Regions from separate parts of the Enterobacter sp. B79-1 genome, predicted to be linked through region 1. Evidence: predicted binding sites of a transcription regulator. Region 1 holds the regulator's gene; each other region holds the start of a gene.
What was found. The regulator PhoB, encoded in region 1, activates phosphate uptake and scavenging genes when phosphate is short. The targets are predictions, from matches to a motif close to CTGTCATAAAACTGNCNNAT.

Region 1 (2,204 bases):
GGTAGCCCTGAAGCACGGTCAACGGGGTGCGTAATTCGTGGCTCACGTTCGCGAAGAAGTTGCGTCTCGCCCCTTCCAGCTGGTGCATCTGGGTGACATCCCGCGCCACCATCAGCCACTGCCGATCGCTGTAAGGCATCACGCGGATTTCCAGATGACGCCCGTTGTTGAGCCTCAGATTGTGCGGCCCCGTAAAATCACGCTTTTTCAGATACAGCGTGAACTCCGGATAACGCAACAGGTTAAGGATATTTTGCCCATTATCGTCCGGCCAGCGCAGGCCCAGCAGCTGTTGCGCCAGACCGTTACACCAGAAAATTGTGCCTTCTTCAGTGGTCAGAATGACGGCATCCGGCAGCGACTCTGCGCCGCTGCGAAAGCGTTTGATTAAGCTTCCCAGCTCGCGACGACGTTTTTTATTACGCATCTGCATCTGGTGCAGACCATACAGCAGCGGTTCCCAGCTGCCGCTTCCCGGCGGAGGGGTCATGCTTCTGTCTACCCACAGCCACCAGGAGAGGCGCAGTAAGTTCCAGAAATGCCAAACTAATAACCCGGTCACTGCCGCCAGCAAAAACCACGGCAGATGCCCAACGATGGCCCCCAAAATGAAGGCCGGAATACAGCATAAGATCAGTTCAAAGACGAGCCTTTTCCATGACAGACGTTCCAGCACGCGTCACACTCCTGTCACTGTTCAGAAACGGGTCGAAAAACGATAACCCGTACCGCGGACCGTCTGCACCATGCGATCGTGACCGCTCAGCTCCAGCGCTTTACGCAGGCGGCGAATATGCACATCAACCGTCCGGTCTTCCACATACACGTTAGTTCCCCAGACGTTATTCAGCAACTGCTCGCGACTGTAGACACGTTCCGGGTGGGTCATAAAGAAGTGCAGGAGTTTGAATTCGGTAGGCCCCATGTCGAGGGGATTTTCGCCCGTCATCACGCGGTGTGAGGTGGGGTCAAGGCTCAGGCCCTGCATCTCAATCACCTCTTCTACCGCCATCGGCGAAATGCGGCGCATAACGGCTTTGATACGAGCAACCAGCTCTTTGGGGGAGAACGGCTTGGTGATGTAATCGTCCGCGCCGGTTTCCAGACCGCGCACGCGATCCTCTTCTTCACCGCGCGCAGTCAGCATAACCACCGGAATATCGCGGGTCATCGCTTCACGTTTAAGATGTTTGATAAACTGCAGTCCAGAGCCGCCAGGCAACATCCAGTCAAGCAGAATCAGATCGGGCCAGGGTTCATTCAGCTGGTTCACCGCGCTGTCATAATCTTCCGCTTCAACCGGCTGGAAGCCATTTTGTTCGAGCACGAAGCACACCATTTCACGAATTGGAGCTTCATCTTCTACGACCAGAATACGTCTCGCCATACTTTGCCCTGTCTTATCTTATTTAAGTTACAAGTTTGTAATGCGGCGTCATTATGCGTCAGATTTATGACAGATTTATGAAAAACATTACCACCATAAATGGCAAACTGTTGTTTTATTACAGCGGTTATTTTCCATCCCCTGAGAGTTTATAATCGCCATCAACTCTTTTCGCCACGGATCAGCTATGCGCATACTTCACACTTCAGACTGGCATCTGGGTCAAAACTTTTACAGCAAAAGCCGGGCGGCGGAACACGAAGCCTTCCTGAACTGGCTGCTGGAGACGGCGCAATCGCATGACGTCGATGCGATTATTGTCGCGGGTGACATCTTCGATACCGGTTCCCCACCGAGCTATGCGCGTGAGCTCTATAACCGTTTCGTGGTGAATCTGCAGCAGACCGGCTGTCATCTGGTGATTGTCGCCGGAAATCACGATTCTGTGGCCACGCTGAATGAATCCCGCGATATTCTGGCGTTTCTCAATACCACCGTGGTGGCCAGCGCCGGACATGCCCCGCAGATCCTGAAAAAACGTGACGGCACGCCGGGTGCGGTGCTGTGTCCCATTCCGTTTTTGCGCCCGCGGGATATCGTACAGAGCCAGGCGGGACTTTCCGGCGGCGAAAAGCAACAGCATTTATTACAGGCTATCACTGATTATTATCACCAGCAGCATACCGATGCCTGCGCCCTGCGCGGCGAAGCGGCAATCCCGGTGATTGCGACCGGGCATCTCACCACCGTGGGTGCCAGTAAAAGTGACGCCGTACGTGACATCTATATCGGCACGCTGGATGCCTTCCCGGCGCAG
Region 2 (2,204 bases), on a different contig from region 1:
GCAAACGAGTATTAGCGCGAAAGATAACGTTCCGGGAAAAACGATGGTGGATATCGCCGAGGCGACGGCCAGCGACAGCTATCAGGTCAACTGTTCCTGCGATTCAAAGCACCGGCTTAATAAGGGATTTTCGGCAATCTACTACACAGCGGATCCAACTGGCGGTCTCGTATTTGATAAAAAGATTGGTGAGGTCTCTTATTACAATTTTAATGAATATCTCGATGTCGGCGTAAAGATCTTCATCAAAAACGTGGGTTACACTGCAATTCCTTTTGAGCACGTTTCGAACCGCAGTACAGCCTCTCACACCTGTGGCTCGTCAAACGATATTACGCTTGATACCGGAACGTCTTCGATGCTCTCGTTTTATATTCGAAAATCGATCACCGGATTGGTCACAATTCCTCTGACCGATGTCGCCCTCGTCTACGGCGGAATATCTAATGATTTGCCCAGGGGAGAGGCGATCGCAAAAGTCAGGATCAAAGGCTCAATCATTGCGTCCCAGCAGTGTGAAATTAACGACGGGCAGGTGATTAATATCGATTTTGGTCAGATCCCCGCCTCTGAATTTTCCGCCACGCCCGGCACATCGATAACCAGTAAAAAAATTGAGAAAACCGTTACGGTGAGTTGTTCCGGCCTGGACCGCTCGCAAAAGGTGAATGCTGATTTTAACGCTACGGCAGCCAGCGCCGACAACACGATGGTTTCTACGTCAAACAACAACGTGGGGATCAAAATCTACGATACAAACGGCGACCCGGTGATGGTGAACGGCGGCGCGCTCAAAACGGAGATGGGTTCTACAAGCATTATTGGCGGAAAAAGTAACGGTACTATTACGTTCTCTGCCGCCCCGGCCAGCGCTACCGGAGCCAGACCGACGCCCGGCACGTTTAACGCAGATGCCACCATAACCCTGGAATTTTCAAACTGAACTCATGACGGCTGTTGATGACAGCCGTTGTCATATTTCGCCGGATAGACCACACTTACTGCAACTAATGTGACAAAAATATTACCGCCTATTGAATAAAAAAATAAATTATTCAAAGGGTTATGGTAATGATTTGCACTGTCATAAAAATGTCATAATTCGTACATTTATCTGTCACCTGTTTGTCCTATTTTGCTCATCGTAGCCACTTAAACAATGATTTACGAAATCCTTGCAGGAGACATTATGAAAGTTATGCGTACCACTGTCGCAACTGTTGTCGCCGCGACCTTATCGATGAGCGCTTTCTCTGCATTCGCAGCAGCAAGCCTGACTGGCGCTGGTGCAACCTTCCCTGCGCCGGTGTATGCCAAATGGGCAGATACCTACCAGAAAGAAACCGGTAACAAGGTTAACTATCAGGGTATCGGCTCCTCCGGTGGCGTAAAACAAATTACCGCTAATACCGTAGATTTCGGTGCGTCAGATGCCCCTCTGTCTGATGAAAAACTGAATCAGGAAGGCCTGTTCCAGTTCCCGACCGTGATCGGCGGCGTTGTGCTGGCCGTTAACATCCCTGGCCTGAAGTCAGGCGAGCTGGTGCTGGACGGCAAAACCCTGGGTGACATCTACCTGGGTAAAATCAAAAAATGGGATGACGAAGCCATCACCAAACTGAACCCGGGCGTTAAGCTGCCTTCGCAGAATATCGCTGTGGTTCGTCGTGCTGACGGTTCCGGTACCTCCTTCGTCTTCACCAGCTATCTGGCGAAAGTGAACGAAGAGTGGAAATCTAAAGTCGGCTCCGGCTCTACCGTTAACTGGCCAACCGGTCTGGGCGGTAAAGGTAACGACGGTATCGCCGCGTTCGTACAGCGTCTGCCAGGCTCCATCGGTTACGTAGAATACGCTTACGCTAAGCAGAACAACCTGGCTTACACCAAACTGGTTTCAGCTGACGGTAAACCGGTTAGCCCGACCGAAGAGAACTTTGCTAACGCCGCAAAAGGCGCTGACTGGAGCAAATCCTTCGCGCAGGACCTGACTAACCAGAAAGGCGACGACGCGTGGCCAATCACCTCTACGACGTTCATTCTGATTCACAAAGATCAGAAGAAACCAGAGCAGGGTACTGAAGTGCTGAAGTTCTTCGACTGGGCATACAAAAATGGTGGCAAACAGGCTAACGACCTGGATTACGCCAGCCTGCCAGACAGCGTGGTTGAGCAGATTCGTGCTGCATGGAAAACCAACGTGAAAG
Region 3 (2,204 bases), on a different contig from region 1:
GGGTAGCCGTACATCGCGGTTTTCCCGGTCGCCGGGTCGAAGCTCACCAGACGCGTAAACAGCGCCTGCTTTTTGCTCTTACCGTCAATATCCAGCGTACTTTGCACGGCGGCGATAATCCGCCCGTCCGGCATGCGGGTCAGGCCTTCAAAGCCACGGTTTGCCTGACGCCATTTGATAATGTTTGGCAGACCACCCGCGATGGATTTCTCCCCTTCCGCCGCCTGCGGCCCGTGGATCGCCAGGATCTTGCCTTTGCTGTCGACGTTAATCAGGAACGGGCCATACTCGTCGCACAGCCAGTATCCGCCTTTACCGTCCGGCGTGATGCCTTCCGTGTCCAGACCGCGGTTGTCACCCTTCAGAATTTTTAGCGTGTCGCTGAATGCCACTTCATTGGTGGAGCCAATCACGCCGCTTTGCAGCGGCAGACCGTTAATCTCGCCTTTATCATCATGCAGCGGGCGGGCATCGACAGCCTCCGCTTTGCCGTTCTCAACGCGGATGGTCATCAGCAGCGGCGCGAAATCTGGCGTGACAAATATTTTGGCTTCGTTTTTACCCATTTTTGGCGCATCGGCGTTTGGACCGCGATCGGTCACGGTCGCAAAGGTCAGGGCGTCCCCCTGCTTGCCAGTAAATAGCAGGCCAGAGCCAATCCCCACCGGGAGTCCGTTCGGAAACGCGCTGGCAAACGCGCCGCTGTATTTCACATGTGAGCCTTCAGGGAAGCTGACGATATAGCGCTCTGCGGTAGGTTGTGCCGCCACGGCAGAGAATGAGAGCGCACAGCCCACGAGTACAGGAATGATTTTTCTTTTCATGTTGTTAGCATCCAGTTAGTGAAGCCAACACCGTAATGAAGAAACGTGTCAGAAAAATGACATGAAAGGACGACGGATCTGCACAAAATTACGTATAGCAACCACCAGAAATGTAAACCTCTGTCTTTATCTGTGACAACCGAAACACTTTTGGAAATTATTAGAAACTCAATTAATTCATCTCAAATGGCTTTCTTTGCCTTGTTCAGTTGTCGTTTAGCCAAAAATCTAAACTGTTCCTAAACGCGAATTTATTTGCCATTGACGAGCTTCTAAACAAACAATTTTGCAACAGATAAAGATTAAACCCCCAACAAAAACAGCATAAAACCGCGATATGCCTCACATTTGCAGTCATAAACATCACTTGTTAAGGTGCCCTCAGATTAATTTAATGACGAGGAAAAACTCATGAAAAAGATTAACGTACTTATCCTTTCCGCTCTGACCGCGGTATCTGGCTCCGCACTGGCAATGGGCGGCAGCATTGAGCAGGGTAAAAACTTTACCAACCTGAATGTGGAAATGGGTAAATCTACCTCCGGCCTGTATACCGAAGGCAACTGGCTGAAAAATACCGATGACGGCACCACAACCGGTGGCGTAGGTGCAGGCTACAACTTTGAAGTCGGCCCGGTGATGTTGAACGCAGGCGCTAAGGCTCTCTACATTGGCCCGAAAAAAGGCGATAACGGCGTGGCGTTCCCAATCGGCGGCGGCGTGAACGTTGCTCTGACCGACAGCATCAAGGTCTTCGGCGAAGGTTACGTTGCGCCAGACGGCCTGAATAACAGCGTGAAAAACTATGTTGAAGCTAACGGCGGCGTAAGCTGGACCCCAATCAAACCGGTTACGCTGAAAGTGGGTTACCGCCACGTGAGCGTTGACGGCAAAGATGGTCGTCCAAACCACACCCTGATTGACGGTGCGTACGTGGGCGGCGGCGTGAGCTTCTAAGGCTCCGCAAAGTGCAAAAAAAACCTGCCATCCGGCAGGTTTTTTATGGTTGAAATTACTTACGCACCACCACCAGCTTCTGGTTCACAAACTCTTTGATCCCCAGATCCGACAGCTCGCGTCCGTAACCAGACCGCTTCACGCCGCCAAACGGCAGTTCTGCCGCGGTATCGGTGAGCCAGTTGATATACACCATCCCGGTCTCAATGCGCGACGCCATTTTCTTCGCGCGCTCGATATCCTGGCTGAATACCGCCCCGCCCAGGCCGTAGTGGGAGTCGTTCGCCAGCGCGACCGCTTCGTCGTCGTTTTTCACCACGTAAATCTGCGCCACCGGGCCGAAGAATTCTTCGAAGTACGCCGGGTTGTCGCGGGAGATATTCGTCAGGATCGTCGGTTCGAAGAAGCTCCCGTCACGCTGTA

Region 2: pstS (phosphate ABC transporter substrate-binding protein PstS) is a predicted target of PhoB. The motif match lies at 1,082-1,101, and genes of this name have one in related genera.
Region 3: AC2T6E_RS11720 (esterase-like activity of phytase family protein) is a predicted target of PhoB. The motif match lies at 870-889, and genes of this name have one in related genera.

Annotation. Positions count from the first base shown of each region.
Region 1 is NZ_JBYAZJ010000007.1:139,505-141,708, reverse strand. It holds gene phoR (phosphate regulon sensor histidine kinase PhoR) at 1-676, opposite strand, end outside; gene phoB (phosphate response regulator transcription factor PhoB) at 698-1,387, opposite strand; gene sbcD (exonuclease subunit SbcD) at 1,575-2,204, shown strand, end outside.
Region 2 is NZ_JBYAZJ010000006.1:228,737-230,940, reverse strand. It holds gene AC2T6E_RS17615 (fimbrial protein) at 1-943, shown strand, start outside; gene pstS (phosphate ABC transporter substrate-binding protein PstS) at 1,190-2,204, shown strand, end outside.
Region 3 is NZ_JBYAZJ010000003.1:281,364-283,567, forward strand. It holds gene AC2T6E_RS11720 (esterase-like activity of phytase family protein) at 1-824, opposite strand, end outside; gene AC2T6E_RS11725 (YfaZ family outer membrane protein) at 1,236-1,781, shown strand; gene AC2T6E_RS11730 (NAD-dependent succinate-semialdehyde dehydrogenase) at 1,837-2,204, opposite strand, start outside.